Regions from separate parts of the Lysinibacillus sp. FN11 genome, predicted to be linked through region 3. Evidence: riboswitches for the same ligand, from Rfam matches in the RefSeq annotation. Region 3 holds a riboswitch; each other region holds the start of a gene.
What was found. Region 3 has a riboswitch for thiamine pyrophosphate ahead of NP781_RS10710 (ABC transporter substrate-binding protein). Riboswitches for the same ligand answer to the same signal wherever they lie in the genome.

Region 1 (11,202 bases), 2.3 Mb from region 3:
TCCCAGTTACGAGCAGCCTTACCAATACCCCCATAAACTATCAGTTCATCTGGATTCTCTGCCACCTCTGGGTCAAGATTGTTCATTAACATACGCATTGCTGCTTCCTGTGTCCAACCCTTACAAGTTAGTTCATTTCCACGTGGTGCACGAATATCTGTCTTAAATACCATTCAAAACACGCTCCTTTTCCTATTAAAAATAATGTGAATATTACTGTCTAAATCTACGGATAACTGAATATTCAGACTTAAAAACATATAAATATTTTTAAAGCAGAGGCTACTCGGTGTTAACCGAGCGACGCCTTTGCTCTTTCTTATCAAAAATTCAATGCAATTTACACATACTCATTTACTAAATCATTACTTGATAGTAGATATTTAGCCAATGCTTCAATTTCATCGCCAATTGGTTGATCGGCTAGCAATGGTGGACAGAATTCACGCACCTTCTTTAAGAATTTACTTGTAGTAGGAGATAATTGCTCTTCTGCCTTGTCTAAATGAATAGCCTGTGATGCACAAATCAATTCGATAGCTACAACGCGAGCAGCATTATGAACAATCTGACGTACTTGACGTGCCGAAGTTGTTCCCATACTTACATGATCCTCTTGGTTACCTGACGTAGGAATAGAATCCACACTCGAAGGATGTGCTAAAACTTTATTTTCTGAGACAATAGAGGCTGCTGTATATTGAGCAATCATAAGCCCACATTCAATCCCAGGGTTTGTTGCTAGAAACGGTGGTAGCCCTTCATTAAGTTGAGGATTTACCATGCGTTCTGTACGGCGTTCTGAAATATTGGCCCATTCACATACACCTATTTTCAAAAAGTCCATTGCCAAGGCTATTGGCTGTCCATGGAAATGCCCACCCGATAAAACCTCCCCGCTTTCTAAAACGATTGGATTATCAGTTGTTGCATTCATTTCAGTTTGAACACGGTCCTGTGCGTAGAAAAATGACTGCCAAGAAGCACCATGTACTTGCGGTATACAACGTAGTGAATAAGCATCCTGCATGCGAATTTCACCCTGCTTTGTCACACGTTTACTGCCATCAAGCCACTTACGAATACGCCCGCCCACTAATTCTAACTCTGGATGTGGTCTTACTGCTAAAAGTGCTGGATCAAATGCCGAGGTAATGCCCTTTAAAGCTTCCAGTGTTAAGCTAGCAGCCATATCCGCTGCAAGACCAATTCGTTCAGCTTCATTGACCGTTAATACACCTATACCCGTCATAGCTTGTGTACCGTTAACTAACGCTAGCCCCTCTTTAGCTTGAAGTCTAACAGGGGTTAATCCTGCTTGCTTTAGCGCTTCACTACCACTCATGAGTTCTCCGTTAAACTCAGCCTTTCCTTCTCCCACTAATACTAATGCCAAATGTGATAAAGGCGCTAAATCACCACTTGCGCCAACTGAACCTTGTGACGGAACAATTGGATGAACACCTTTATTAATAAGATTCAACAGTAGTTGGACAGTTTCCTCACGAATGCCAGAAAATCCTCTGGCTAAAGCATTGGCACGTAACACCATCATTGCACGTACAACATCTGTTGGGAATGGTTCGCCAACACCTGTTGCATCTGATCGTAATAAATTTAGCTGCAATAGCTCAATGTCTTCTTCTTCAATTTTTATATTGCTGAGTTTACCAAACCCTGTATTCACACCATAAATTGTTTGGCCTTCAGCTAAACGCTTTTCGATACGCTCTCTACTTAAACGAATACGTTCTAAACTCTCTGTAGCAAGTGCAACTGTTGCTTGCCCCTTCACGATTTCCTCTATTTGTTGTCTTGTTAATGTATTGCCATCAAGCTCGATGATTGACTTCACATGACATCCCCCTATTCCCTATATGGCTATGTAAATAAATTATCTTCATTCATATTTTCGTAATTTGAAAACATCAGTATCAAATTTTTTAAGCGTTTTCATAACTAAAGTTGGCTTCTGCTGATGATCAATTACTCTATTTACATTGTACTAACTACCTTTTTCAGAATATAGAGAATTTTAATAGAGAAAACAAGACTTTTTTCAGATTACTATGTTATTTTTATTAATATAACCGTACTTTTGTATGAAACTTGAATATTTTAAGAAAGGCTGATGGTATGAAGCTGTTATTAATTGATCGCGATCCAACTGACCTCGCAGGAATAAAATGGTTTTTACATACATATTTCCCTGGAGATGTTTTGATTGAAATGTGTACAAGTATTTCAGAGGTGTCTCAAATCATTCGACAATTTGAACCTGACGCCATACTGTTAAATATCGATTTATTTCCTAATAATCGCTTAGCTGCTCTTTATCGTGATTTACAAAAGCTTTCTGGTGCCATTTTAGCCATGACAACAGAGCCATTATTTAAAAATGCGCTGAAAGCTATTGACTTACAGGTAGCACATCTTTTTGTGAAGCCTATTGATTTAGAGCTATTAAAGAAAAAACTCACAACCATTTCTCTTCGCACACCACAGATTACAGAAGATGCTCAAGAGACTACAGACGATTCCTTTTATAATCAATTATTTTTAGATAATAAATCAAGTTCAATTGAGACAACATTACATTTCACAATGATTGAACCCGAGCATACTGAAACCTTTAATAAGCTTTACAATTGGCTTCAACAAACACCGATTCACTTTCATATGAAAACCTACCCTCTATCTAATAGAATCGTATGTCTTTTTCAAACAAATGATATAAGGATTGTGGAAAAGGATGTACGTACACTTATGAAGGAATGGCGATTGATTAGTAATAGTTCTTTAAATATTGGGATATATGATGGAACACCTACAACCATTAAAAATATGTATACATTAACAAAGCGTGCACTACATCAAAGTTTTTATGAGGGCTTTGGCCATATTTTTTACGCGAGTAAACAATATGAAACTCAGCCCTTTGATCCCTTACTGACACCAGAAGAGCAACAATTACTAATAAGTAGTTTGGAAGATGGAAACCTAGAGGCCGTTAAAACATTTTTATACCAGCTTTCTAATGAAGGCATATATTATGAGCAAGATGATTTACGCATTCATCTGACGAGTGTCTTAGCACAAATTAGACGCTTTATGCTGAAATATAAATTACATGAAAAAGCGGTTATCGAACAAAACTACCGTCAGCTATTTCATTTAATCATTGAGCATCCTATATTTTATACGATACTCAATGGGATTATTTCTTTCACGCAGACATTAATTGAGTTAGCAAAGGAAGCTCGAATAGAGAAACGAGCTGATTATGTTGAACTAGCTATAGAAATAATTGATCAACAATTTAAAGATAGCGCACTGTCTCTTCCCTTTGTCGCTCATAAGCTTGGAATAAGCCCCAATTATTTAAGTACGATTTTCTCAAGAAAACAAGGTTTACCATTTAAGCGCTATTTACAGCAAGTAAGAATTCATCATGCCACAAAAATGCTGCTAGAAACAGATTTTGCTATTAGCGAAATCGCTCATTTAAACGGTTTTGATGACCCAAATTATTTTATAAAATTATTTAAGCAACAAATTGGTATTACGCCTAACCGATATAGAAAAAATTAAAAGATTGATTAAAATAATTTTCAATTAGTTGATTTCATTTTCAATAAAGATTTTTATCATACAGTCATTATCTTGATCTTAATGTGACTATTATCTATAAAATTGCGATCAGATAAAATAAATTAAAGCTAGAAACTATGTATAATTTCTATGTCTAGCGCATATATTTATAGTTTATACTTAAATATAAAAATTCTTTAACGATAATTATTATAATGTACTAGCAATTCTATTTTATATTTGTTATAGTTATAGACGAAGAGTTTGACTCACATTTTTTTTCAGGAGGTAAACTAATATGACAAACGCAAATGATCGTAGCCGTCGCTTTACAACAGCAGGTGGTGCTCCAGTAGTAAGTAACCATGACTCTATGTCAGCAGGTCCACGTGGCCCTCTTTTACTTCAGGATGTATGGTTAGTTGAAAAACTAGCAAACTTCAATCGTGAAGTAATTCCAGAACGTCGTATGCACGCAAAAGGATCAGGTGCATTTGGTACTTTTACTGTAACGCATGATATTTCACAATATACTAAGGCGAAAATCTTCTCAGAGATCGGCAAGAAAACTAAAATGTTCGCACGTTTCTCTACAGTAGCGGGTGAGCGTGGTGCAGCAGATGCAGAGCGAGATATTCGTGGCTTCGCCCTTAAATTCTATACAGAAGATGGAAACTGGGATTTAGTAGGGAACAATACGCCTGTATTCTTCTTCCGCGACCCATTACACTTTACAGATTTAAACCATGTGGTAAAACGTGACCCACGTACAAATATGAAAAATGCCAATTCTAACTGGGATTTCTGGACTTCATTACCTGAAGCACTTCACCAAGTGACAATTGTTATGTCTGACCGTGGTATTCCAGCTGGTTATCGTAATATGCACGGATTTGGTTCTCATACGTATAGCTTTATCAATGCTAATAATGAACGTGTTTGGGTTAAATTCCACTTCCGTACAGAGCAAGGCATTAAGAACTTAACTGGTGCCGAGGCAAATGAGATTATTGGTCAAGACCGTGAATCTTCACAACGTGATTTATATGAAGCAATTGAAAAAGGCGATTTCCCTAAATGGAAAATGTACATTCAGGTAATGACAGAGGAACAAGCTCGTGAGCTACCATACAACCCATTTGATTTAACAAAGGTATGGTATAAAAAAGATTTCCCATTAATTCCTGTAGGTGAGTTCGAGTTAAACAAAAATCCAGACAACTACTTTGCAGAAGTTGAACAAGCTGCATTTGCACCTTCTAACATTGTTCCTGGTATCAGCTTCTCACCAGATAAAATGTTACAAGGTCGTATCTTTGCATATGCGGATGCACAACGCTATCGTCTTGGTGTAAATCACTATATGCTTCCTGTCAACGCACCAAAATGTCCATTCCGTACTTTCCACCGCGACGGAGCAATGCGCTTTGATGGCAATCTCGGTTCGACATTAAGCTATGAACCAAATAGCTATGGCGAGTGGGAGCATAATTTAGACCATAAAGAGCCTGAATTACGCATTGATGGTCATGCAGGTATTCATGACTTCCGTGAAGACGATAATAATTACTTTGAGCAACCAGGTAAGCTATTCCGTCTATTGACGGTGGAAGAGCAACAACGTCTATTTGAAAATACAGCGAATGATATGGCTTCTGTTGAAGAATTCATCAAACGCCGTCACATTCTTCACTGCTATCTAGCTGACCCAGCATATGGTGAAGGTGTCGCAAAAGCGATGGGTCTTTCATTAGAAGGTATGGACCTTACAAACCCATATGTAAAACAACCAACAAACGTTTAATATTCCACTTTATTATTGATATCCAAATCCAACTTTTACTCCATGTGAATCCACTATTCACATGGAGTTTTTTGATTAAAAAAGGCCTATGTCTATTTTTTGACATAAGCCTTTTCTTTCATTATTGGTAAATTCGACTGCCTGCTTTTTTAAACTCCTCTGCCTTTTCCTTCATACCTTGATGGATCGCTTCAGTCGTATTCAAATCCTTATCTTTCGCATAATTACGAATGTCCTGTGAAATTCTCATGCTACAGAATTTCGGCCCGCACATAGAACAAAAGTGTGCTGTTTTTGCTCCCTCTGCTGGCAGTGTCTCATCATGATATTCCACTGCACGCTCTGGATCTAGGGACAGATTAAATTGATCACGCCAACGGAACTCAAAGCGGGCTTTAGACAGTGCATCGTCTCGTTGTTGTGCACCTGGATGACCTTTTGCTAAATCAGCAGCATGTGCAGCAATTTTATAAGTGATAACGCCCATACGAACGTCCTCGCGATTTGGTAAACCAAGATGCTCTTTTGGTGTCACATAACAAAGCATCGCTGTACCAAACCAACCAATCATGGCTGCCCCAATGGCTGATGTAATGTGGTCATAACCTGGAGCAATATCTGTTGTGAGTGGTCCTAATGTATAGAAGGGCGCTTCCTTACAAACCTCTAATTGCTTGTCCATGTTTTCTTTAATCAGATGCATTGGTACATGACCTGGTCCTTCAACCATCACCTGAACATCATGCTGCCAAGCAATTTGTGTTAGCTCGCCTAGTGTTTCAAGCTCTGCAAATTGCGCCTCATCATTGGCATCTGCAATTGAGCCTGGGCGTAAACCATCACCTAAGGAAAAAGCAACATCATAAGCTTTCATAATTTCACAGATTTCCTCAAAGTGTGTATACAGGAAATTCTCTTGATGATGATATAAACACCACTGTGCCATGATAGAGCCCCCTCGAGATACAATACCTGTCACACGATTTGCTGTTAGTGGTACATAGCGTAAAAGGACACCTGCATGAATGGTGAAGTAATCCACACCCTGCTCAGCTTGTTCAATGAGAGTATCACGATAAACCTCCCACGTTAAATCCTCTGCTACACCATTTACCTTTTCTAAAGCCTGATAAATTGGCACTGTTCCCACTGGCACTGCAGCATTTCGAATAATCCATTCTCTAGTTGTATGAATATGTTTACCAGTCGATAGATCCATAATATTATCTGCGCCCCATCGAGTTGCCCAGGTCATTTTCTCAACTTCTTCCGCAATGGAAGAAGATACAGCAGAATTCCCGATATTCGCATTGATCTTTACATGAAAATTACGCCCAATAATCATTGGCTCTGCCTCAGGGTGATTAATATTAGAAGGCATTATAGCTCGTCCAGCTGCAATTTCTGAACGTACAAATTCAGGATTCATATTTTCACGAATCGCTACAAACTCCATTTCAGGCGTTATAATCCCCCTTCGTGCATAGTGAAGCTGTGTCACATTTTTACCTTTTTTAGCACGCAAAGGCTTTCTCGTCAACTCAGGGAAGACATTTTCTTGAATACGCGGGTCATCAACATGACGAAAACCATTATCCTCCGGTTTAATGGAGCGTCCCTCATATGCTTCTACATCCCCTCGCTCTTGAATCCATGCATTTCGTAAGGCAGGTAAACCTTTCGTAATATCTACTTGGTAGGCTGGATCTGTATAGGGCCCACTCGTATCATATACTCGAATAGGAGCATTTTCTTCATTTCCAAAACTGCCTGTTGTCGGACTTAATGCAATTTCTCGCATAGGTACTAGAATATCTGGGCGTGATCCTTCCACATATACTTTTTTGCTTCCTTCAAAGCTAGACATAATGGTAATATTCTTTTCACTAATTGCTGACATGAGCTACTTCTCTCCCTTAAATTTATTTTGATATAAGGACCGATTCTAGCTCACCCCAACAATCCAAAAAATAAAGGCCGAATCCAAAATAATTATTTGGATCCGGCCACGAATGTAAAGGTCTATTGATTGCATACTCTGCAATAGCTTCTTAACTTTCCCACGCTGGTATGAGCCAGATCAGGTCCAAAGGGTCAAGAAACTTCGTAGCGTTTCCCTCTCAGCCTGACTCATCAGACTCCCCTAGTTAATACTATTTAGTTTGATGCTAGTGTAGCAGATAATACTAAGAGATGGAAGTTATTTTTTATCTTACTAGGTAAATAATACTTCCGCAAAATAGATCACAATGGTTACAGTTATACAGCTTACAATGGTAGAAAATAAAACAGCTTGCGCGGCTGTTGCTGATTCTACATCATATTCCAATGCTAGACTAGAACTATTACGGGATGTTGGAAAGGCACTAGCTATAAACAGTGATTGTGCGACGACTCCATCTAATCCCAATATATAAATAATGGCTAATGCAACAGATGGTCCAATAATTAATCGCGTAAAACAGCTGATAATGACGGTTTTATTAAACATTGATTTCATCTCTAGTTGTGATAATTGTGCACCTAAAGTAATTAAGGCCACAGCAATAAATCCATCTGCCACATGTTCTACTGGTATTTTGATAAACTGTGGAATACCGATACCAAAATAGTTCATAGCGGCACCTATAATCAGCGCATGAATAATAGGCATTTTAAAGAAATCCTTGATGATTGTCATACCCGACTTTGTAGAAGAAATTAAATTGTATAATCCATATGTATACGTAGTCATATTTTGAAAGATTACGAGCATGACCTGAATGGCTACTCCAATAGGTTGCGTGGCAAATATCATTTGAGCAACTGGAATACCGTAATTGCCAGAGTTAATAAGCACCACACTATTTTTAAAGACAGCTGCCTCTGTTCTAGCTAAACCTAGCCCTTTTGCCATAAAATGACTGAGTAACATTTGACTACCGATAAAGAGTATAATAAATAATCCGACCTCTCCCAGTACCGATAACTCCACATGTGTTTCATATAAATTTACAAAAACAGCTGCCGGCATAAAGCAATATGTAATAAGCTGAGACAATGCTTTTAAATTAAAGCGAAATTTCTTTTGTAGGATAGCGCCTATTACAAGTAACACTAAAATAGGAACAACAATTTGAAAGAAAATCATTCCGAGATACATCATTTCAATGTCCCCCTTCCAGTGTTAATAGTAGTGTTGAATTCCTTCTAGGTCAATTTCTCTAACTTTCACAATAAAAGAAGACTGCCTCTATATTGAAGGCAGCCTTTGCTTTTAAACAAGCTTAAATCGATTTACAACTTCTTGTAGCTCGTTTGAAATATCGTTCATATTTTGAATAGACTCTGCTACTTTTTGTAATTCTGCTTGTTGATCCATTGCAGAAGCACTTACTTGTTCCGCAGAGGCTGCTGTTTGCTCTGAAATAGCCGAAATACTTTGGATAGCCATGATTGCCTGATTTTTATGCTCTAACATGCTAGATAGTTTATTCATTAATTCACTAATAGAATTTGCAATTGAACCTGACAAGTCACTGCTATCTTTAAACGCTAGTTGCGTGCTTTGTACTGACTCATTTTGAGATTGCATTAAATCTGCATTAGATGCAATAACAGCAACCGTTTGCTGAGAATTTTCAAGAATGCTTTCTACTGTACTCTTAATAATTTCTGTTTCATTTTTAGATTGTTCTGCTAGCTTTCTAACTTCCTCTGCAACTACAGCAAATCCTTTACCATGCTCACCAGCACGTGCAGCCTCAATACTTGCATTTAAAGCTAGCAGATTTGTCTGCTCGGTAATGCTTTGGATCGAAGCAATAATCTGATTAATATTGGCAATATTAGAAGCTAATGATTCCATTTGCTGCTGGATACGCCCATTCATTTCATTTGTCTCCATATTACGTACTCTTAAACTTTCAACTTCATGCAATCCTTTTTCCGTTGTTACACCTGTTTTATGAGATAGCTCATCCATTTCATTAGAAAGAGCCGTAATGGCATCAATCTGATCTGATAAATCCATCATTCGATAATTTGTTTCTTCTGTATCCTCTGACTGCTTCGAAGCTCCTTGTGCAATCTCGTTGATAGCTACAGAAACCTCCTGACTAGAAGCAACTACCTCGTTAAATGCCTCATTTACCTGATTAGAAGATTGGTTCAATAACCTCGTGGAATTTAGTACAGTTTGAATCGCACTATTGGTTTTATCTAACATATTATTATAAGCCACAGCCACTGCACCAATTTCATCAGGCTTAATATATTGCTCTTCTACCTTTTGTGTTAAATCCCCTTCGGCTGCAGTTTCAATCGATGCACGTAAAAATTTAAGTGGCTTTAGTTGTTTATAGATGAATAACACACTTGCAGCGGTCATCAAAACCACCATAATAATAGAAGCAATAATCGTAAATACAAATACATGATTATATGTTTCTAGAATCTTTGATTCAGCTAACACGACTTGAACAATCCATGTTTCGTCAATACCCTCTAAAATCATTGGAGCAAAGACATTATATGCCTTTTCCTTCAGTTGATTAGAGTCAACGTACATACTTGTTAGCTCACCATTTTCCATTGTCTTACTAATACTTGTCCAAGTAGGATCCTCTTGCATATTGCGCCCAACTAGCTCTTCACCAAAACTGTTAGCTGTTAGCACACCTTTATTCGTAATAATTGCCGCATAACCGCCTTCAGGGGCATTCGATTTTGTTAAATCATTTAAAAAATCTATTGATACATCGGCTGTCAATACACCGAAAAATGTTCCGGAGGCATTGATTAATGGCACCGAAATCGTTGTCATTAATACGGATTGTCCGTTTACATTATAATCATAAGGCTCTGTCAAAACTGCACGTCTCTCTTCTTTTGGTACCCAATACCATTCAGAAACACTCTTATCATCAATACCTTCGATTAGAGCAGTCGTGATATCATTTCCGTTCTTACTTAAATAAGGGATAAAACGTTTTTTAGTATCTACTAAAGAAGTCTCAGTTGGTTCTAAAATAATAGAATTTTGCTCAAAGATTGCTCCTACTCCAAGAATGTCATTATTGCTAGCTAAATTGTTTTCCATTATGTCTATGACACCTTTGGTAGACAACGTATTATTCTTCTCCATGCTTTCTATGATACGTTTTGTTGTTTGTAATGTCGTATTGGCTTTCTTAAAGCGTTCACTCATAATAGCTGCAGAAGATTCAGCTGTTTGTAATGTTCCATGCTCTGCGTCTTCAACACTTTGCTTTTTTATAATAATCCCCGTTATGACAGTATAGGATAAAAATAAAATGAGAAATAATCCTATTATAAGGGAAGAAAGTTTTAAGGCAATCCCTCTTGATTTTTTCATAACTAACACCCCCACTTTTATACTAATAATAATGGATGGATGATTGTATCACAATAAATTATTTAGCGAATAAAGTAGAAAATTTACAGAATTATAGAGAAAAATGCCGATACTTCGCCAAACATTTATTTTTCAATACAAAGGACTAATGGCTTATTTGAATTGAGATTCATAGTAAAACATCCTCTTCGAATTCTAAATTATAGAAGAATATGATATATTAACTACTAAATAGAATGATTGGAGTGACTTACATGAAAAATAAAGCGCTATCAACATTAATGGCCACGGCTATTACAGCGACACTAGTATTACCAATGTCTACTGCGAATGCCACAACATCTCAAATTCAATCAAATTCATATGAGACGCATGTAGCAGCAGCAAAAAAAGTAATAGGTGAATCCGTAACGATCAAAAATATTACAAAAGATACTGTAATAACATCTAA
Region 2 (11,202 bases), 1.7 Mb from region 3:
CATTTGTTCACGAAGTTTCATAAAAATCCTCCTCTAAAAGATCGTTTGTCTTCAAATATTTAGATAACGGGGTAAAAAAACTCTTTCCCAAAACAAAAATTCATTTAAAAGTCCCCACAAGCTTGTCGTGGGGACTTTTAATTTTTCGCATAATCGACTCTATTTAGATTATAGAGTTGCTTGGCCTGGACGCCAGTTAGCTGGGCAAAGACCACCAGTTTGTAGTGCTTGAAGTACACGTAGTGTTTCATCAACATCACGGCCGATGTTGTTATCAAATACTGTTTGGTATTTTAATTCGCCTTCTGGGTTGATGATGAATAAACCACGTAATGCGATACCTTCTTCTTCAATTAATACACCATATTCTTTAGATACTTGATGGTTTGTATCAGCAGCTAATGGGTATTTTAATTCACCAAGACCATTTTGCGTACGGTCTGTGTTAATCCATGCTAAGTGTGTATGGATTGTGTCAGTAGAAACACCGATTACTTCTGCATCTAAGTCTTCGAACTCGTCATAACGATCGCTCATTGCAGTGATTTCAGTTGGACATACAAATGTAAAGTCCATTGGATAGAAGAAAAGAACTGTCCATTTATCTTGTGCTTTAATATCTTCTAATGATACTTTACCAAATGATTTGTCTGAAAGTACTGCTTCCATTGTAAAGTCAGGTGCTTGTTTACCTACCATGCGTTCTGCCATAATAAATCCCTCCAAATAAATATGTAGTTTATATATTCCATTCGCACTAGCGAACTCGTCTTCTACGATAGCAGAGTAACCGCAGTTTTTCAAACAAGTAAACTCCGCCCGTTTGGATGATTGAAATGGATTGACAAAAATTCGTCAAATCCACAACTGGAATTATAGTTATTGTCTATCTACAAGCTATTTTTGACAATAATATTCTACACTATTCAAAATTTTTCTCACTTTCATTTATACCCCATTTTTTAACTTTTTATAGCTATTTTTTTCACGAAAAACGATTGCAAATTTTTTTTTATTATGTATAATTGTAATGGTTTTAGTAAACTAAAAGTTTCGTTAAAGTAAACTTCATATTTCAAAAGTTTATCATTGCTAAACTTCTCTTAGGAGGGAAAAGATGCAAATAGGAGCAAAAATTAAAGCGCTTCGTTTAAAAAAGGGTCTTACCCAAGAGGAACTTGGAGAACGTACAGATTTAAGCAAAGGTTATATTTCCCAATTAGAACGGGATCTAAACTCACCTTCAATTGAAACATTATTTTCAATATTAGAAGTATTAGGGTCAAGACCCAAAGACTTTTTTGATGATGAATCACCTGAACAGAAGGTTGTTTATACAGAGGAAGATCAATCTACCTATACAGATGAAGAAAAAAAATATGAAATTCAATGGCTGATTCCTACTTCGAATGAAAAAGAGATGGAACCCATTTTCTTAACCTTTGCGGCAGATGGCGAGTTCAAACAGTTTGAGCCTTCGCTTTCTGAAACATTTATTTATGTAGTTAAAGGGCGTATTCGTCTCGTTTTAGGGAATGAACAGTATATCGCAAGTGAAGGTAACGCACTTTATTATGACGCGACAGACCATCATCAGATTTTTAATGCACATGATGATGAAACAAAAATTTTACTTGTCGCAACAGATTCTTATTTATAGCTTAAGGAGGCGCATCCATGACAACCAATTCAATTATCCGCTTTGAAAATGTTTCAAAGTCATATAGCGACGGCACCGTCGTTTTAAAAAATATCAATTTGGAGCTTGAAAAAGGGAAATTTTATACACTCCTTGGTCCATCAGGTTGTGGTAAAACAACCATTTTACGAATTATTGCAGGATTTACGGAACCTACAACTGGAAATGTATTTTTCCATGATAAAAAGATTAATGCAGTTCCTGCCAATGAACGTCAAGTTAATACTGTTTTTCAGGATTATGCGCTGTTCCCTCATTTAAATGTGTTTGAAAATGTCGCATTTGGCCTACGTATTAAAAAGCTTCCTGAAAAGGACATAAAAGAGCGTGTAGCTGAAGCCTTAAAGTTTGTCAATTTGGCAGGGTATGGTAACCGCGAAATATCTGAAATGTCTGGTGGACAACGACAACGTGTCGCGATTGCACGTGCCATTGTCAATGACCCTGAAGTAATTTTACTGGATGAACCACTTTCAGCTTTAGACTTAAAGCTACGTACAGAAATGCAATATGAGCTACGTGAATTACAACAACGTCTTGGCAAAACATTTGTCTTTGTTACACATGATCAAGAAGAAGCACTTGCCATGAGTGATGAAATTTTTGTCTTAAGTGAAGGCCAAATTCAGCAATCAGGTACACCAGTGGATATTTATGATGAACCGATTAACCGCTTTGTTGCTGATTTTATTGGTGAATCCAATATTGTACCTGGCGTGATGATTGAGGATTTCAAGGTTGAATTTGCTGGCAATGTTTTTGAATGTGTTGACCAAGGGATGAAGCCAAATGAAAAAATAGATATTGTCATTCGACCAGAAGATTTAGAAATGACAACAATTGATAAAGGCAAACTTGTGGTAAAAGTGGATACACAATTATTCCGAGGGGTACATTATGAATTATCCACATATGATAAAGATGGTAATGAGTGGCTAGTCCATTCATTGAAGAAAGCAGAAGTAGGGACTGAGATTGGCTTAGACTTTGATCCTGAGGCGATTCACGTAATGCGCTTAAACGAAACAGAGGAAGAGTTTGATAAACGATTAGAATCGTATGGAGACGATGAAGATGCAAACTAAAACATCGAAACCAGCGTTATTTCCATATGTGTTATGGATTGCCTTGTTCGTTATCGCGCCAATTGCACTCGTTGTTTATTATTCCCTGCTTGATTTACATGGCAACTTTACGCTCGATAACTACAAAGCGTTCTTTTCTTCGGTTTACTTAAAGATGACTTTGAGCTCGTTTTGGTATGCATTTTTAATTACATTCTTTACACTATTAATTTCATACCCAACTGCTTATTTTTTAACGAAGACAAAGCATAAACAACTTTGGCTTCTACTTATTATTATTCCTTCATGGATTAATCTTTTGTTAAAAACATATGCCTTTATCGGCATCTTTGGGTTATACGGGCCTATTAATGCATTTATCGAAGTATTTGGCTTTGATCCAAAGCAAATGCTCTTTACCGATATTAGCTTTGTCTTTGTGTCGGTCTATATCTTTATTCCATTTATGATTTTACCGATCTTCAATTCTTTAGATCGTTTAAACCCAACACTCATTTATGCAGCACGTGATTTAGGTGCTTCGGCTTTTACAACCTTCCGTCGTGTTGTTTTACCATTGACAATGGATGGCGTTAAATCTGGTATTCAAGTCGTCTTTATCCCTGCCCTATCCCTGTTCATGATTACTCGCTTAATTGCAGGGAACCGTGTCATTACTCTAGGCACAGCGATTGAACAGCAATTCCTTGTGACACAAAATTGGGGTATGGGTTCCACTATTGCTGTATTCTTAATTTTATTCATGGTGATTATCATGCTAATTACGGGACAAAAGGATAAAGGAGGTCGCGTACGATGAACAAACTATCTGCTTCAGCCAAAGTCTATTTAACAATTGTTTTTATCGTTCTCTATGCTCCAATTTTCTATTTAATCTTTTACTCGTTTAATAGTGGCGGCTCCATGAATAATTTTGAATCCTTTACTTTGGAGCATTATCAAGCTGTTTTTGAAGATTCGCGTCTTCTTGTTATATTAATAAATACGGTCATCGTGGCATTACTTTCTGCTCTCATTTCTACTATTATTGGTACGCTAGGAGCAATTGGAATTGTGACGGTAAAGGATTCTAAAATGCGTAATACTTTACTATCCTTAAACAATGTCTTAATCGTCAGCCCAGACGTTATTATCGGGGCTAGTTTCTTAATTTTATTTACAATGGTAGGCATTAAACTGGGCTTTGCATCTGTTTTATTAGCGCATGTCGCATTTAGTGTACCGATTGTTGTATTAATGGTTTTACCAAAGCTACTAGAAATGAATAACTCATTAATCGATGCAGCATTAGATTTAGGAGCAACGAAAAAGGACGTTATGATGCGTGTCATTCTTCCTTATATTCAGCCAGGTATTTTTGCAGGCTTCTTCCTTGCCCTTACGTATTCATTAGATGATTTTGCCGTGACATTCTTTGTAACAGGTAATGGCTTTAGTACTTTATCCGTAGAAATTTATTCAATGGCCCGTGCAGGAATTTCTCTAACGGTGAATGCAATTTCTGGTTTAGTATTCTTTATTACTGTTTTAGTTGTTGTTGGTTATTATTTCATTACTAGTCGTACGAGTAAAAGAATGGAGGGGCAACGATGAAGTCATTAATTCAAGCTACCATCGCCATCCTTGTCGTTTCAGCCCTTTTATTCTACGCGGCTGATGCCTTAAGTGCTGGTGGCGGTAAAAGTGGAAAAGACACGTTAACCATCTTTAACTGGGGAGAATATATTGATCCTGATTTGTTAAAAGAATTTGAAAAAGAAACAGGCATTCATGTTATCTATGAAACATTCGATTCCAATGAAGCTATGATGACAAAGATTCAACAAGGCGGAACAGCTTACGATATTGCTGTCCCTTCTGAATATATGATTGAGAAGATGAAGGAAGAAAAATTATTGATTCCTTTAGATAAGAAGAAAATCCCTAATTTAAAAAATATTGATCCTTACTTTTTAGATTTACCATTCGATGATAACAATAAATATTCTGTCCCTTATTTTTGGGGAACAGTAGGTATTGTCTACAATCCAAGCCTTGTTGGAGACTTAGACTTCTCCTCTTGGGACGATTTATGGGACCCTTCTTTAAAGCGAAAAGTCTTTTTAGTAGATGGTGCGCGTGAAGTCATTGGCATGGGCTTAAACAGTCTTGGCTATTCTCTGAATTCACTAGATGATCAGGAACTTCGTGAAGCTACTGATAAATTAATCACACTCGCACCAAATGTAAAAGCGATCATTGGAGATGAAATTACACCGTTAATGATCAATAATGAGGCAACCGTTGCCCTTACATGGTCTGGCCAAGCAGCTGACATGATGTATGAAAATGAAGAGTTAGACTTTGCTGTACCTGAGGAAGGCTCAAACTTATGGTTTGATAATATGGTCATCCCAAAAACATCGAAAAATATTGATGGTGCCCACGCCTTTATTAACTTCATGCTAAGTGCTGAATCAGGTGCTCAAAATGCCGATTTTGTAGGCTACTCTACTCCTAATATTGCAGCGATGGACTTGATGGACGCAGAAGTTGTTTCTGACGAACGCTACTATCCTTCTGAAGAACAACGCGATACATTAGAGGTCTACAAAAATTTGGGACCTGATTATTTAGGGAAATACAACGAATTATTTTTAGAATTTAAAATGAGTATCCGGTAATTAAACTAGCGAATTGGTTTTCACACCAATTCGCTAGTTTTTTCTCTGCCTATCTAACTTTCTATTAAATATGAACATTTTCAATCGACTGTTTGTATTATTATATTTAGAAAATATTTTATCTAAATTTTAATAGATGCTCACATCATCTGTTATGGAAAAGCTTTACCTATATATTTTTTCATCGAACCTGCATAAATTTATATTTTCTTTATCCATTGTATTAACAATAAATAAGTCATAAGTGTATTTTTTGTATTCCATAATTTTGATGCCACTACTATAACAGTCGCTACAATTTATAGACCATTACAGACAGACTCACAAATTTTTTAATTCTCCTTTTATAAGAGAAATCCATCGATTGTTGTTGCTCGATTCTATAGTGCTTCTCCCTCAATTTTTATGACTAACATGTATTCTTTCATCATCCTTAGGTACGCAGATGAAAACTTTTGTGGAAAACCATTCTAAATATAGAACCAGTACGATAATCTTAACTATTAGCCAAGCAATAATTCTTTATGATAGACTGTACTATATTTGATTACAAAAAGGGGGTTCATTCGATGACCCAGCAAAAGTCCAATAAGGCGGCTTTGTATATTTTAATGTTTAATATGTTTATCGCAATGGGGAGTATTGGCATTATTATTCCTGTCATGCCAGAGTATTTAAAAATATTTGGTGCAGCAGGACAAGTTCTAGGTATGCTAATCGCAACGTTCGCCTTAGCTCAATTCGTATTTTCTCCTATTGCTGGGAATCTTTCAGATCAGTACGGTCGAAAAAATTTAATTATTTTCGGTCTTATCGTAACAGGTCTTGCACAAATCGGATTTGGCCTTGCTACAGATGTATGGATGCTCTTTTTAGCAAGATTTTTAGGTGGTCTAGGTTCCGCATTTGTTGCACCTCCTATTATGGCTTTTGTCGCTGACGTCACAACCTATGAAGAACGCGGGAAAGGTATGGGGATGTTGGGTGCCGCCATGTCTCTTGGCTTTATGATCGGACCTGGTATTGGAGGCTTTTTAGCAAAGGTAAGCTTACATTTCCCATTTTTCACAGCTGGAGCTGCAGCCATTGTAGCATCTATTTTATCTTACTTTTTATTACCTTCTACCAAACCAAACACTGCGCAACAGAAACAAAAGCAAGACAATCTGGCGAAGCAAATGGCTCGTTCCATACATATGCCTTATTTTGTTATGCTCATAATTATGCTGGTGTTCTCGTTTGGAATTGCAAATTTCCAAACGACATTGTCATTATTTGTGACAGAAAAGTTTAATTACACACCTGTAGATATAGCGATTATATTAGTTGTTGGTGGTGCTTTTGGAGTAGTAGTACAAATGTTTATTATTACACCACTGTTCAATCGTTATGGTGAAATGAAAGTAGTACTAGTTAATTTGTTTATTGCATCCGTTGCTATTTTCTTAATATTATTTGTTTCTGGCTTTGCCCTTATATTAGTTGTAGCAACAATTTTCTCTACAGCAACGACATTAATTCGTCCAGCTGTTAATACACTCATCTCAAAACTTGCAGAAAAAGAGCAGGGATTTGCTGCGGGCTTGAATAATGCCTATATGAGCCTTGGGAATATGATTGGACCCGCTTTGGCAGGTTTATTATTTGATTGGAATATGAATAGCCCCTATATTTTTGGTTCTATCATATTATTAGCTTGTTTCTTCCTTGCGCTCATCTGGACAGTGAAAAAAGCACCTCATTTAATGCATCCCGATCCAAAATAGTCTGAAAAATCATTGACTATTTTTAACAGTATGTTACATTATTGTTGATTCACTAAATTGAATAATCTTAACCACTAGGGGAGTCTTTAAAAGGCTGAGACGTATATGGTAATATACGGACCCTTTGAACCTGATCTAGTTCACACTAGCGGAGGGAAGTGGCGCTACTTGCTGTTGTCACTATATACATGCAAGGCCGCTTCCTATTGTTTAAAGGGGTGGCCTTTTTATTTTTCCTCACCAACTTTACCAAAAGGAGTGAACTTTATGTCAATTCGTAAATTAACAGTCATGGCTTTATTAGTAGCCATTGCTGTTGCAGGCTCTACTTTCGTATCCATCCCAACAGGAATCGCACGTGCTTACCCCGTTCAGCATGCTATTAATGTGATAGGAGCGATTATACTTGGACCCGTACCAACAGTTATAGTTGCCTTTGTCACTGCCATCATTCGTATTTTTACTGGAACAGGCTCTCTACTAGCTATCCCTGGTAGTATCATCGGTGCGTTCTGTGCTGCCCTTGCCTATAAATATAGCAATAAGATGTGGTTAGCTGGTATCGGAGAAGTTATCGGAACTGGCATTCTGGCTTCACTTATTGCCGTCCCTTACGCAAAATTATTCATGGGAACATCTGTAGCAGCATTCTTCTTCCTACCAGCCTTTTTAACATCAAGTACAATCGGCGCCATTTTAGGTGTAATGGTTGCGAGTAGCATGCGTAAAACAGAGCTAGTAAAGAGGTTTAATTCTTCTCTTTATTGAGAGGGATTGGAGGGTTTTATCTCTCTTTATGATCGGTGATGACTTTAGTTAGAGCGCTTTTCTTCCCTTTATGAGCGAGAATACCTCTACTTAGAGCGCCTTTTTCCACTTTATGAGCGGCAATGGCTCTACTTGGAGCGCTTTTCTACTCTTTATGAGCGGCAATGACTCAACTTAGAGCGCCTTTCTCTCCTTATGAGCAAAGAGCCCACTTTTTAGATCATCTTACCCGCTCTAACAAAGGGGACAACTCTCTATTCAAACAATATAAAAAAGCAGTGCAAAACTATTAAGTTTGCACTGCTGCTTCCTCTATTTTAAGATCGTTTTTTCATGCCTTTTAACAAATGTGCTACATTTGTGTCTTCTGCCTGTAGAGTTTTTTCCTCAACCAGCGGCTCTTTTTTCTTCGTATTCGTTAGGAAATTCCAACCAAAACGTCTTATGGTAATATCAATAAAGAAAAGAAGCATACTCGCTAAGAGTAGCCATGTGGCAATATTTTGCCGATCTGCTCCTTTTGTCGTAAAGTCACGGAAGACATCTTGTGGTTCCTTTAAAACAGTGCCTCCTGTTCGCTGAGTTAACTCTTCTATCAGTTGGTTATTTACAGGGAGTAGTTCGTATTCAGCACTATAAGGAACACTTAGCCCTGCCTGATAGATGGCCTGCTTTTCATCTGCTACACGGAAGAAAATTAATCCAGGTTCAGCTTGTACTACAGCTCGAACTTGGGATGCGGAAATGGTTTCAAGTTGTGTTTCTAGCTCCTCCCCTGCTTCATTTACTGCAACAATGTCTAAAAATGCAGCTTCATTTGTAGGGTCTGTAATCATAAAGGAACCATCTGCTTCCAATCTTACATCATAGGCTACATCATTGTAGCTTGGTAGCATTTGAGAAATAAGTGTTTGCCAAAATACTCCCCAATTTCGCCATCTTGCCCAATCTCCTGTCCATTTACCCGTTGAATCAGATGTAAAGGCAAATGTTTTACCAAGACCATATTGCCACTGCGCTAACACAGGATCTTCCTTTTCGCTTTCTGCTACGACAGTAGCCCCCTGTTTTGCCGTTGTCCCAATGTATGCATTCATTTGTGGGACACCATTAGCAAACAGTACGTTCCATCCTGCTGCATTATAAATTGCAGGGTAAAATGGATTGTCCTCAATATAGGTGCGGGAAATCATAGCAGTTTCACGAGATAAAATAGAAGGAATGGTTTGCTCATCTATGACATCATAGAAACGTCCACTGCCCATGTCACTAAGCGCTTCTAATAAGTTCGCATCGGCATCTTGTCCAATCGCTACTGTCGATAAGGTTATACCATCTTCTTTTCCTTCAGTAATTAAATCCTCATAGTTCCCTGCCTGTGACTGCCCATCTGTTAAGAGAATAATATGCTTACGTTGGAGCTTTAAATCAGCAAGGTTCTCGTAGGCTTTAGCTAATGAACTATAGATTTCTGTTCCCCCACCAGGTGTTACTGATAAAATAGTATCCACAGCCTCTTCTTTACTGCTAAGAGGCCCTGTCTCTATAATCTCCCATGGACGATCATCAAAGGCGATGAATCCTAATGTATCCTCGTCTCGCAACATCTCAACAGAACGTGCCGCTGCTTCCTTAGCAAGCTCAAGCTTCGAGCCTTGCATACTGCCAGATCGGTCAAGTACAATCACTAATCCTAAGGAAGGTAATTGCTCTTTGCCCTTAATTTCCATTTCCACTGGCAATAAGGTTTCGATCGGTGTTTTAAAGTAGCCGCCTAGACCAAAACTATTTTCTCCACCAACCATTGTAAAACCAACTCCAAAGTTTTTGACTGCTTGCTCAATAACACTCATTTTTGCTTCACCCACTAAATGACCTGGTACATTGTCGAAAATAATAGCATTATATTGCAAATAGCTGGATAGTTCATTTGGTAGACTGTTAGGCGCTACAACATCATAGGCAATGGATTGACTACCAAGTGCTGCTGCGATGGGTGAAGCTGTTTCATAACCATTAACGATTAATAAATGTGGTTCACTTTGAACCATTGTGACACTAGTTAACTTATTGTTTTCAAAAATAGCATCCTGACCAACTTGAACAACGGCTTCATATTTTACAAGTCCTTCAGCTGTTGCTGCATGTTTATAGGTAAACACATTCGTGCCTTCTGTCAGCTCAACTGCCTCTCGATGAATAAGCTCATCATTTTCATATAATAACAGCTCACCTTGGCCTGCTGAGGTTGCATGTATGTCTGTCACTAATTGTTGTTGCTCTCCAACATAAGCCACTTGAGGGGATACAAAGCTTTTTAGTGATACATCATTGACAACTGGTTGACTAAAAGGCTTAATATCAACACTAATATTGGAACCTTTCAACTTCGTAGCAAATTCTAAAGCATCTCCCTTTGTCTCATTACCATCTGTTAATAGCACAAGACGAGTTGCTTTTTTAGGATCTATAATCCCTGAAGCAAGCTGTAAACTTTGTTCTATATTCGTTTGATCGGTAGCTTTGATTTCAGTTAGTTTTGGTACTTCCTTTAATGTTTTAGACAAAATAGCTTCTGTTTGTAAAGTAGAGGAAAATGAATAAATGCCCGCAAGTTGTGGTTCTTTTTTTGATTGTAGGCTCTCCTGTATAAACTGAACCATCTCATCTTCCGTACCATTCATAGAAGCAGAACGATCTACTAAATAAACAATTTGTTCTTCTTTTATTGGTAATAATAGATAGGGACCTGCGAGTGCAAAAACTAAACAGCCTGCTGCCACTATGCGAATAGTAAGTACAACAATATGACTTCTTTTGAGTCGCTGCCGCTCATGAAAGTATGTCCATCCAAAATACAAAAATAAAGGAAGGAGTAACAACAATACTAACGGCATATCAATTCGTAAATCCACGACGTCGTTGCACCTCCCACTCTGAAACAAGCAATAGTAAAATAATCACAATTAGCCAAGGCACGAAAGAGGTCATCGAAACTTCTTCCTTTCCGTTGTCTGAGATATCACCTATTGTAAAGCTTGTTCCTTGTTCAATAACACGTTCTTGGGCTTGCAATTGCACAATCAATTGTTTTTCCTCATTATTTGAGCGTACCATATAAATGCCTGGCTGTTTGGGCGCAGTTAGCATACCCTTGGTAACAGACGAAAGAAATTCGTCTTCCTGCGAATAAACATTCCAGTCTCCTTGCGCTAAAGCAA
Region 3 (11,202 bases):
TCGTGTTTTGCGTAATAATTTTGGCCGCTTCCTGTGTTGATAGCCCTTTGATGGAGGCAATCACCTCAATCGTTGAGTGCATCATCCAGGGAGATGTACGCTTCTTCGTAAACGGTCCCTCAAACGGCCAAGGACCATCCGTTTCTACCATCATCAAATCAATCGGATACGCATCAATTAGCTGTTGAATTTCCTCTTCATACAAGCAATCTGGGGTTATGGAAATAAAATAACCACGCTCTATCATGCGCTTCACAATAGCTTCATCCCCTTTAAACCAATGAAAATGGGCTTCGTGAAGCTGATGCTTTTCCAGCAAATCACACACAACATGGGCGTCCTCATATACTGCGTGTAACACAATTGGCATGTTCAGTTCCTTCGCCAATACAACAAAACGCTCTAATAACGCCACATAGGGACGTTCATCAATCCCTTGCTCTTGTCTTAAATAATAAGGTAGACCCACCTCACCAATAGCAACCATGTCATCCTGATGCGAACGAATCCAATCGAATAATGCTGCCTCATCATTTGGACTTAGTAAAGGCTGTTCAGGATGAAAGCCAAAAGCAGCCTTTACTTGCTGATAGCTATTCGATAAACGCAACGTTCTTTCACAAGAGGAAAGTTGCATACTAACCGCAATTACAGCTTTCACCTCTTCTAATAAGGAGGGAATTTCCTCATCGGTGTACTGATCCAAATGAATATGCGCATCAATCAACATACATATCACCCTTTTCCTCCTGTAAATACATAAATAATTGTTGCTTTAACGCTGTGAATGCTGCAGAATGTCGAATTTCCTCTTTCCGAGGTCTCTCAAATGGCACGATGATTTCCTTTTTAACGGTTGCTGGACGTTTGGTTAAAACAAGTATGCGATCTGCTAAAAAGAGAGCTTCCTCAATACTATGTGTAACAAATAGAATGGATTTGCGATACTCTTCCCAGATAGATAAAAGCCATGCTTGCATTTCCAGTCGAGTAAATTCATCCAACGCAGAAAATGGTTCGTCTAAGCATAAAATCGGCTTTTCACTGACCATTGCTCGAATAAAGGACACACGCTGCTGCATACCTCCAGACAGTTCGTTCGGGTAGGCATGGATAAAGGAGGCAAGACCAACCTTTTCTAACCATTCCTTGGCACGTTCAACATTCGGTTTATGCTGTAATTCCTCTACAAGCGTGACATTTTCTACTATTGTGCGCCAGGGTAATAGACATGGCTGCTGTGGCATATAGCCAATCGTTCCTTTTTTTCGTTGGATATCCTCTCCATTTAGTAAAATGGCTCCTTGATCAATTGGCGAAACACCACCAATTAATTGAAAAAGTGTGCTCTTACCACTGCCTGAAGGACCAACAATGGCCACAAACTCGCCATCCTTTACGTCAAAAGAAAGTTGATCAAGTACTTTTAGTGCATCGAAGGATTTAGCGATGTTTTGAATGCTGAGCATGATAGCCTCTTCCCTTCACCATAAATTTTTCAATTAAACGAATACCGCTAAACAATAGTAAGCTCAAGAGAACAATCGCAAAAATTGCTACAAATACGCGATCTGTACGGAAGGAGGACTGGGCTAGGGTCATGTAAACACCAATACCCTTTTTTGCTCCAAGCCACTCCGCAATCACAGCCCCCATCACACTATATGTAGCCGCAATTTTAATGCCTGAAAAAATCGCAGGATAGGCATAAGGCCATTCCAGCTTCCAAAAGGTTTGTGCCTTTGTAGCACCAACCATGGCAAAATAATGCTTTAATGCTAGAGCTGTTTGTCTAAATCCATCCATCGCTGCAATGACAATCGGGAAAAAGCACACAAGACAGATAATGATAAGCTTCGGTAATAAGCCAAAGCCAAACCAAATAATAAGTAGCGGTGCCAAGACTAGAATAGGAACATTCTGCGACATAATAAGAATTGGATAAAACAGTTCTCGAATAAAATTAAATCGATGCAACACTACTGCCACCGTTAGCCCACAAGCGATGCCAATGGCCAAACCTAGTAGAGCTAGCTGTACCGTAGCAAATGCATGTGGTAGAAAGGTTTGATACGAACGGATGGACTCCGACAAAATACTACTGGGTGCGGGTAATAACCAATGAGGAATTTCAGCGAACCGCACGATTAGTTCCCATATGAATAAGAGGAAGGCGATAAAAATTATCGTCCTTCCCTTGTGTAATGCACGTTTCATTACTGATATTTCTCCGTTAATGTATCCATCGTAATACCCGTTGGCTGATATAAAATTTTCACTTGTGTAATGACATTGATGGCACCAAGCTCGATCATCTTCTCATTCATTTTTTCAATGATTTGGAGCAATGTTGAAAGCTCACCCTCCATCGTTGTTTCCAATGGATGAACCTCATATTTCACCCCAGAAGCATCGATCACCGCAATTGCTGCATCTACATACGGTATCACATCTTCATATTTCTCTGTCTTCGGAATGATTTGTACACTGATTAATGAATTTGCCATCTTATTTGGCCTCCTTTTTAGGTAAGAACTCATTAGTAAAGGCTTTTTTCGCATCAAATTCGCCCTCTAGTACTTGATTGCTAGACATCCATTTCGCATAATTTTCCCACACAGAAAGCTTTTGCTCTCCCCATTGCTTGGCATCATCCTGGTATTTATCAGCCAGCCATTCCTGACTTTTATGCACTAACGCTTTATCTAAATCAGGGGCCGCTTCGATTAAAATATCCGCCGCTTCACTTGGGTTTTCAATTGCGTATTCATAGCCCTTCGCTGCCGCTGCCACAAAGGCTTTGACTACATCGGGGTTGTCCTGTATCATTTTTTCATTTGTAACTAAAACGGGCGTATAATAATCTAATTGATCACTATAATCTGTAAGATATAGCATATTAATCTTTTCCCCACGCAGCTCAGCCTCAATACCAGTCCATGCATAATAAATCCAAGCAAAATCAATGTCTTTTTCCATCATTGTGAAGAAATCTAAATCCCCTGCATTGACAATATCTAGCTTATTAATATCTGCCTTTTCTTTTTGCATTAGTGATTGTAAGACGGCTTGCTCTAATGGCGCACCCCAACCACCATAGGTTTTACCTTCAAAATCCTTTGGCGATGTAATGCCCTTTGAAGCAATAGAAGCAAAGCCAGATGTATTATGCTGTATAATTGCTGCGATTGAGACCAGCGGCACATCCTGTACTCGTGCCTGTGTTATGCCTTCCTGATAGCTCACGCCAAAATCCGCCTTTCCAGAAGCAACAAGCTGATCTGCACCCGCCTCACCAGGCATAATAATATCAACATCTAAGCCCTGTTCCTCAAAATAACCGAGTTTTTTTGCAACATATAGTCCTGTATGATTTGTATTCGGCGTCCATTCCAGTACCACAGACACCTTTTTCAGCTTGTCAGCAGCCTGCTTATCCTCCTTGTCACTACAGCCTGCTAATGTTAATAGTGCTACCATTAGAATAAATAACCATTTCTTCATGTGAAAGCCTCCCAGTTTGTAATATGAAAGTGTTCATGAATGAATGTTGTCACCAGAAGAAAGCGTATACAATGTTGGCAAGCTGTTGCTTGAAAACATAAAAAAACGCCTAGGATTCCTCCCAGACGTATTGCAATCAATCTTCAAAACTTTGCTTTTTTGAATAGATGTTCCCTACGCTGGTACGAGCCAAATCAGGTTCAAAGGGTCAGCGTCTATCGGACACAATCTCAGCTAGCAATTACTAGCCCCCCTACATTCTTTCGCTATGAACTTTTCGATGATTATTATACCCATAGTTTCACTTAAATGACAAGGTGCTATTTTTGAAATGAGCTTAAAGCCCAGCACTCCTAAGAGACTGGGCATTCTTTTAGCTTGGTTTCTGTTCTTTTTTGGCTGTGACAACATGAGAGATTGCCCCATCTGTTGCAATATCCACTTTAAATGAACCGTTGGAATGGCGATCCGCACGAGACAATGCTTGCACGTCAATCACCTCTTGAACACCTTTTTCAGTTTCAATCACAACCTGCTCCCCGTCTGTTGCTTGAACAACTGCCACAATTCGGTGAGGGTTTGCTTTTAACTCTGTTAATACTTTTAGTCCACGTTTTGCACGACCTGCTACTTCAACTTCAGCGACATTCATTTTCTTCACGGCCCCACGCTGTGTCACAATCACTACATATTGGGTAACATCAGGCTGTAATACATTGACGCCAACTAAGGCTTCTCCATCTTTTAGTGTGATCCCTTTCACACCGCCTGTTTTCACACCTGTCACAGGTAGTTCCTCCATTGGGAAACGAATTGCATAGGCTGTATCCGTTGTGAGCATCAGCTCCACGTCATCTGTTACAAACGATGCATAGATCATCGCATCACCAGCCTTGACGTTCATCGTTTTAATAGGCTTTGAATAACGTGTCACTGCATAGTCTACGAGTGGTGAGCGCTTAATTTGACCATCTTTTGTGGCTGTGAAGACATACGTATTTGGCTGTTCAAATGTTTCGAAGCCATAAACCGCAATAATCGATTCATCTTCCCCTGTTGGGACAATACTTGAAATATGCTGGCCGAGATCCTTCCAACGTATATCAGGCAGCTCATGAACAGGCTGATAAATATAATTGCCTCGATTTGTGAACAGCAATAGATGGTGCTGTGTATTTAAGTTTGCTTCATACAATAAATAATCTGAATCCTTCATGGCAAAATCTTGCCCATTTGAAGCGGCATGAGAACGTGTGGATGTGCGTTTAATATAACCATCCTTCGTTACTGTTACGACAACCTCCTCACTTGGCACAAGGACATCCAATGTAATTTTAATTTCTTCAATTTCTTGCTCAATCTTCGAGCGGCGAGGCTCTGTAAAGCGTTTCTTAATATCAAGCAGCTCTTGTTTAATAACACGCACAAGCTTAGCCTCACTTTGTAGAATCCCCTCTAGCTTGGCAATTAACTTATCTAACTCGTCCTGTTCCTGACGAAGCTCTGTAATATCCGTATTCGTTAAACGGTATAATTGCAGGCTTACAATGGCCTCTGCCTGTACTTCTGTAAAATCAAACTTCTCTTGTAAATTAAGCTTTGCATCCTTCTTATCATTAGAAGAACGAATCGTCGCAATGACTTCATCTAAAATCGAAAGAGCTTTAATTAATCCATCTACAATATGAGAACGGTCCTTTGCCTTTTGCAAATCATAAATGGAGCGGTTTGTTACCACTTCTTTTTGATGGGCAATATACGCATCTAGCAATAATGGCAATGTCATCATCGTTGGACGACGATTATGAATGGCAATCATATTAAAATTATAAGCTACCTGTAAATCCGTTGTTTTAAACAAGTACTGTAAAATTCCTTGTCCTGGTACATCCTTTTTCAGCTCAATTACCACTCGTAAGCCTGTACGGTCTGATTCATCACGAATTTCCGCAATGCCTTCTAGTCGTTTATCTACACGTTGCTCATCAATTTTTTTACAAGATTCGCTTTATTTACATCATATGGTAACTCAGTGATAACAATTTGCTCTTTACCACCCTTGATTGGTTCAACAACTGCTTGTGCACGGACGATGATTTTACCACGACCTGTTTCGTATGCCTTTTTAATGCCATCAACACCTTGAATGATGCCACCCGTTGGGAAATCAGGCCCTTTCATCACTGTCATCAATTCATCTACAGTAACATTAGGCTTGTCTAAGCGCATCAACACAGCATCCAGTACTTCATCTAAGGCATGTGGCGGAATATCTGTCGCATAGCCAGCGGAAATCCCTGTAGAGCCGTTGACTAAAAGGTTAGGAAAACGTGCTGGTAAAACAGTTGGCTCCATATCCTGATCATCAAAGTTTGGTACAAACTCGACCGTTTTCTTGCCAATATCTCGTAGCATTTCAGCAGCAATAGCAGATAGTCTTGCCTCTGTATAACGCATCGCAGCTGGAGGATCGCCATCGACTGACCCATTGTTCCCGTGCATCTCAATGAGCATATGACGTGCCTTCCAGTCCTGACTCATCCGTACCATCGCTTCATACACAGAGCTATCGCCGTGCGGATGATAGTTACCAATTACGTTACCCACTGTTTTTGCGGATTTACGGAACGGTTTATCATGTGTGTTGCCCTCCGTAAACATCGCATATAGAATACGGCGCTGTACTGGTTTAAGACCGTCACGTGCATCAGGCAACGCGCGGTCTTGAATAATATATTTACTATAGCGACCAAAACGGTCACCCATCACTTCTTCTAACGGTAAATCTTGGAACTTTTCTGTACTACTCATGCTTGGTCCTCCTCTTGTTGGATGAATTCATTCTCTAGAATGTTAGAATCATCCTCCATACCGAAGTCTACATTGGCTTCGATCCATTTACGACGTGGCTCTACCTTATCGCCCATTAACGTCGTGACACGTCTCTCCGCACGTGCACCATCCTCGATTGTGACACGAATCAATGTCCGTGTTTCAGGGTTCATCGTTGTGTCCCATAGTTGGTCTGCATTCATCTCGCCAAGACCTTTATAGCGCTGTAATATGTAACCCTTGCCAACCTTTTTGATGGCCTTTTGTAAATCGCTTTCTGTCCAAGCATATTCAATGATTTCTTTTTTTCCAGTACCTTTTGAGACTTTATAAAGCGGCGGTAGTGCGATATAGACCTTCCCAGACTCAATAAGTGGACGCATATAACGATAGAAGAATGTTAATAGCAAGACTTGAATATGTGCCCCGTCCGTATCCGCATCGGTCATGATGACTACTTTATCGTAGGCAGAATCCTCCACCGCAAAATCCGTACCAACACCTGCTCCAATCGCATGGATAATCGTTGAAATTTCTTCGTTTTTCATAATATCTTGTAGTTTGGCTTTTTCTGTGTTGATTACTTTCCCGCGCAATGGCAGGATCGCTTGGAATGTACGGTCACGACCTTGTTTAGCAGAGCCACCCGCAGAATCACCCTCGACTAAATACAGCTCATTTTTTGCCGCATTACGTGACTGAGCTGGCGTTAATTTTCCAGATAGAATCGTACTACCCTTTTTGTTTTTCTTGCCATTTCGTGCATCCTCACGCGCTTTACGAGCTGCTTCACGCACTTGCTGCGCTCGAATCGCTTTACGAACAAGAGAAGCTGATAACTCTGCATTTTCCTCTAGCACATACAAAATTTGCTCAGACACTACGCTATCCACAGCAGAACGAGCCTCACTTGTCCCAAGCTTGCCCTTTGTTTGTCCTTCAAATTGCAGTAAATGCTCTGGAATACGAACAGACACGATCGCTGCTAAGCCCTCACGAATATCTGTCCCCTCAAGGTTTTTATCCTTGTCCTTTAACAAGCCAATTTTTCTTGCATATTCATTAAAGACACGTGTCAATGCTGCCTTTGCACCCGTTTCATGTGTACCACCATCACGTGTACGGACATTATTAACGAATGATAAAATCGTTTCTGAATAACCATCGTTATACTGGAAAGCGAACTCTACTTCGATTTCATCCTGTACGCCTTCTACATATTTTACTGGATGAAGGACATCTTTTTCCTCATTCAAATACGCAACGAAAGCCTCGATGCCATTCTCATAAAAGAACACATCGCTCTTGCCCTCCTCGCGCTCATCAATTAATTCAATTTTTAAGCCCTTTAATAAAAAGGCTGATTCGCGTAATCGTTCTGCTAACGTATCATAATTGAATTTTGTGACAGAGAAAATTGTTTCATCTGGTAGGAAATGAACAAGCGTTCCTGTCTGCTTGGTCTGCCCAATATTTTCAAGTGTTGTGACAGGCTGTCCTCCATGCTCAAAGCGTTGACGATACTTTTTACCATCGCGATGAATTGTCACCTCTAAAAATGTTGAGAGCGCATTCACAACGGAAGAACCAACACCATGTAAACCTCCACTTGTTTTATAGCCACCTTGACCAAATTTGCCACCAGCGTGTAACACAGTAAAAATAATTTCTGGTGTCGGTTTGCCCATTTTATGCATACCGGTTGGCATCCCACGTCCAAAGTCGCGCACACTCATACTTTGATCTTTATGAATTGTGACAATAATATGAGATCCAAAGCCAGCCAGTGCTTCATCTACCGCATTATCTACGATTTCATACACAAGGTGATGAAGTCCACGGCCATCCGTCGAACCGATATACATGCCAGGTCGTTTGCGTACCGCTTCTAATCCTTCTAATACTTGTATAGCGTCATCATTATAGACGCTAGGTGACTGTTTATTCGTCAAAAAAATTCCCCTCCAAAAAACAAACACATGTTCTATTTATGTTCTCATCCTAATAATAATAGCATTTCCTGTCAATAGCTAGCGACAGGTCCAATAAAATTTTAAAATTTGCTCACAGTTTTGATTATTTTTATCAATAGTAAACATCTTCAACAGTTGCTTAAAATTGGTATTTGAGCAAGACAGACTGCTTCTAGCTTCCATCATCATTTGACGCATTGAAGCCTACTAAGTTGCAAAATATAGTTGTGATGCTTGCAAATAGAAGCACACTACCTCGTGCCTTGCGATTAAACAGGATAAAGTTAGACTTCTATTCTACCAAAGGAATGAGCGATTGACAAAATTGCCATTTTGCCTATATTTTTATAAAGGTTTTAGCGCTTCCTACAAATTTATGTCTAAAAGCCAAGTCCTCGCTAATAGATTCTCTTTTGTATTGATTCAAGACTTCGGATGAAATCTCCTTCTAACATTGTAGATTAGCAAGAAAAAGTGTAAAATACTTGTTACAAACTATTAGTACCAAGTGATGGACTATGAATGAAAGGAGTCCAACTATGATCAATGGACTTATTATTTTATGTGCTTATCTAATCGGCTCTATACCTTCTGGATTATGGATAGGCAAAATTTTTTATAATACCGATATTCGTGAACACGGGAGCGGTAATCTTGGTGCAACCAATACTTTTAGAACATTAGGGAAAAAGGCTGGTATTATTGTTACGATAATGGATGTCTTAAAAGGGACTGCCGCTGTCTTACTCGTGACACTTCCCGTTTTCTCTGATACTACACTCCACCCTTTATTACTGGGGCTTGTCGCCGTAATCGGTCATATGTTCCCAATCTTCGCCAACTTCCGTGGTGGGAAAGCTGTGGCAACGTCAGCGGGTGTATTATTAGGCTATTCTTGGCCACTCTTTGTCCTACTATTTATTACCTTTATTGTGACATTAAAAATCACAAAAATCGTCAGCTTAACATCAATGATAGCCGCTTTAGTAGCGCTTATCTATGCAATCGTTTATTATTTTATAACAGGTGACTTTGCATTAGGCATCTTGGTAGCCTTTTTATTTACCTTTATTATTTATCGTCACCGTGCCAATATTGCTCGTATTAAAAACGGCACAGAACCAAAGGTAAAATGGCTGTAGGAAGAGAGGAGCATTTGAAATGAATATTGCATTGACAGATGAAGCCCTACAATGGTTCAAACATGAAATGGAAGTTGAACCTGGTGATACAATCCGTTTTTATGCACGTTATGGTGGCTCAAGTCCGTTTCATGAAGGCTTTTCACTAGGCATGACACGTGAGGAACCTATTGCCATAGGTGTGCAGACAGAAATTGATGGTGTTATCTATTATATTGATGAGAAAGATCTTTGGTTCTTTAACGATCACAATTTACATGTTGATGTTGATACAAGTAAAGATGAATTACAATACGACTATCGTACATAAAGCAGTCTGTCCTTTCAATAGATGAAAGGACAGACTGTTTTTTATTTATTCCAAAACAAGACACACAAAAGTCGCAAGGGATTTGATATTGCCACAAATAGCTAGATTTTTCATATCTCTTTCGTTTATCTCTCAAAAAAATTGTCCATTCTAAAGGTAATGAACGACCAATTGAGGAGGAAAACACATGTCCATGTCTAACCATAACGAGACCTCCCCATCCCATACAACGAACGATTTATTGTATACTTCCCTATCTAAAAATATAAAAATCATTCAACAGTCACTAGGGCATAGTAATGATATTATCATACGGGAAATTGCGATTGGAGAGACTGCCCCCATAGCCTCGCCATAATTTCCATTGATGGCTTATCGGATAAAACGGCTATTTCTGATTCTGTTATCGATAAACTGATGGCAAATATTGAAGAAGAACAAGATATTGAAATAACAACAATTAACCAATATGTTCGGAATTCCTATTTAACAGTAGGCGATGTCACGAATATCGAGCATTTCACAACACTCTACAATGCTATTCTCAATGGTGAAACGGTTATTTTATTAGATGGCTTTGCTGAGGGGATTGTGACAAGTACAAGAAGTGCCAAGGATCGAGCTGTCACAGAGCCATCGACGGAATCCGTTATTCGCGGACCGAGGGAATCCTTTACGGAAACCTTGCGTACGAATACAGCGCTCATTCGTCGCAAAATAAAAAGTCCGAATCTCTGGATTAAGTCCCGTGTAATTGGAGATGTGACACAAACAGATGTAGCGGTGATGTATATAAATGGCATCGCCAGTGACAAAATCGTCGCAGAGGTATTGGCTCGATTAGATCGTATCAATATTGATGGCATTTTGGAAAGTGGCTATATTGAGGATTTTATTCAAGACTCAAAAAACTCTATGTTTCCAACCGTCTATAACTCCGAACGTCCTGATGTCATCGCAGGTGAATTATTAGATGGCAAAGTGGCGATTCTAGTTGATGGCACACCTTTTGTCTTAGTCGTACCAGCGCTATTTACATCCTTTTTACAATCAGCAGAAGATTATTATCAGCATTGGATGATTAGCTCACTTGTACGTATATTGCGTTTCTTTGGTATCAGTCTAGCATTAGTAGCACCATCCTTGTATGTAGCGATTACTACCTTCCACCAAGAAATGCTACCAACACCCATGTTAATTAGCATCGCTTCACAAAGGGAGGGCGTACCCTTTCCTGCAGTGGTAGAAGCGCTTATTATGGAGGTTGCCTTTGAGGTCTTAAGGGAAGCTGGACTTCGTATGCCTCGAACAATCGGTCCTGCGGTATCCATTGTAGGTACTTTAGTTATTGGTCAGGCAGCAGTTGATGCAGGGGTCGTTTCCGCTGTAATGGTAATCATCGTAGCCCTAACAGCGATTTGCAGCTTCCTATTCCCTGCCT

Region 1: another riboswitch for thiamine pyrophosphate. It lies ahead of thiC (phosphomethylpyrimidine synthase ThiC); the one in region 3 lies ahead of NP781_RS10710 (ABC transporter substrate-binding protein).
Region 2: another riboswitch for thiamine pyrophosphate. It lies ahead of thiW (energy coupling factor transporter S component ThiW); the one in region 3 lies ahead of NP781_RS10710 (ABC transporter substrate-binding protein).

The regions. Positions count from the first base shown of each region.
Region 1 is NZ_CP102383.1:4,556,258-4,567,459, reverse strand. Features, by position in the region: gene hutU (urocanate hydratase) at 1-173, opposite strand, end outside; gene hutH (histidine ammonia-lyase) at 341-1,846, opposite strand; gene NP781_RS23850 (helix-turn-helix domain-containing protein) at 2,137-3,591, shown strand; gene NP781_RS23845 (catalase) at 3,890-5,395, shown strand; gene thiC (phosphomethylpyrimidine synthase ThiC) at 5,517-7,295, opposite strand; TPP riboswitch at 7,436-7,550, opposite strand; gene NP781_RS23835 (AEC family transporter) at 7,611-8,540, opposite strand; gene NP781_RS23830 (methyl-accepting chemotaxis protein) at 8,652-10,751, opposite strand; gene NP781_RS23825 (S-layer protein) at 11,006-11,202, shown strand, end outside.
Region 2 is NZ_CP102383.1:282,005-293,206, reverse strand. Features, by position in the region: gene NP781_RS01305 (TlpA family protein disulfide reductase) at 1-21, opposite strand, end outside; gene NP781_RS01300 (peroxiredoxin) at 169-711, opposite strand; gene NP781_RS01295 (helix-turn-helix domain-containing protein) at 1,118-1,660, shown strand; gene NP781_RS01290 (ABC transporter ATP-binding protein) at 1,678-2,784, shown strand; gene NP781_RS01285 (ABC transporter permease) at 2,774-3,583, shown strand; gene NP781_RS01280 (ABC transporter permease) at 3,580-4,377, shown strand; gene NP781_RS01275 (ABC transporter substrate-binding protein) at 4,374-5,447, shown strand; gene NP781_RS01270 (MFS transporter) at 6,017-7,213, shown strand; TPP riboswitch at 7,280-7,387, shown strand; gene thiW (energy coupling factor transporter S component ThiW) at 7,481-7,981, shown strand; gene NP781_RS01260 (VWA domain-containing protein) at 8,299-10,896, opposite strand; gene NP781_RS01255 (vWA domain-containing protein) at 10,880-11,202, opposite strand, start outside.
Region 3 is NZ_CP102383.1:1,997,361-2,008,562, forward strand. Features, by position in the region: gene NP781_RS10690 (TatD family hydrolase) at 1-730, opposite strand, end outside; gene NP781_RS10695 (ABC transporter ATP-binding protein) at 720-1,469, opposite strand; gene NP781_RS10700 (ABC transporter permease) at 1,444-2,217, opposite strand; gene NP781_RS10705 (thiamine-binding protein) at 2,217-2,507, opposite strand; gene NP781_RS10710 (ABC transporter substrate-binding protein) at 2,509-3,504, opposite strand; TPP riboswitch at 3,659-3,769, opposite strand; partial or broken gene parC (DNA topoisomerase IV subunit A) at 3,878-6,315, opposite strand; gene parE (DNA topoisomerase IV subunit B) at 6,312-8,288, opposite strand; gene plsY (glycerol-3-phosphate 1-O-acyltransferase PlsY) at 8,849-9,451, shown strand; gene NP781_RS10730 (HesB/YadR/YfhF family protein) at 9,471-9,761, shown strand; partial or broken gene NP781_RS10735 (spore germination protein) at 9,949-11,202, shown strand, end outside.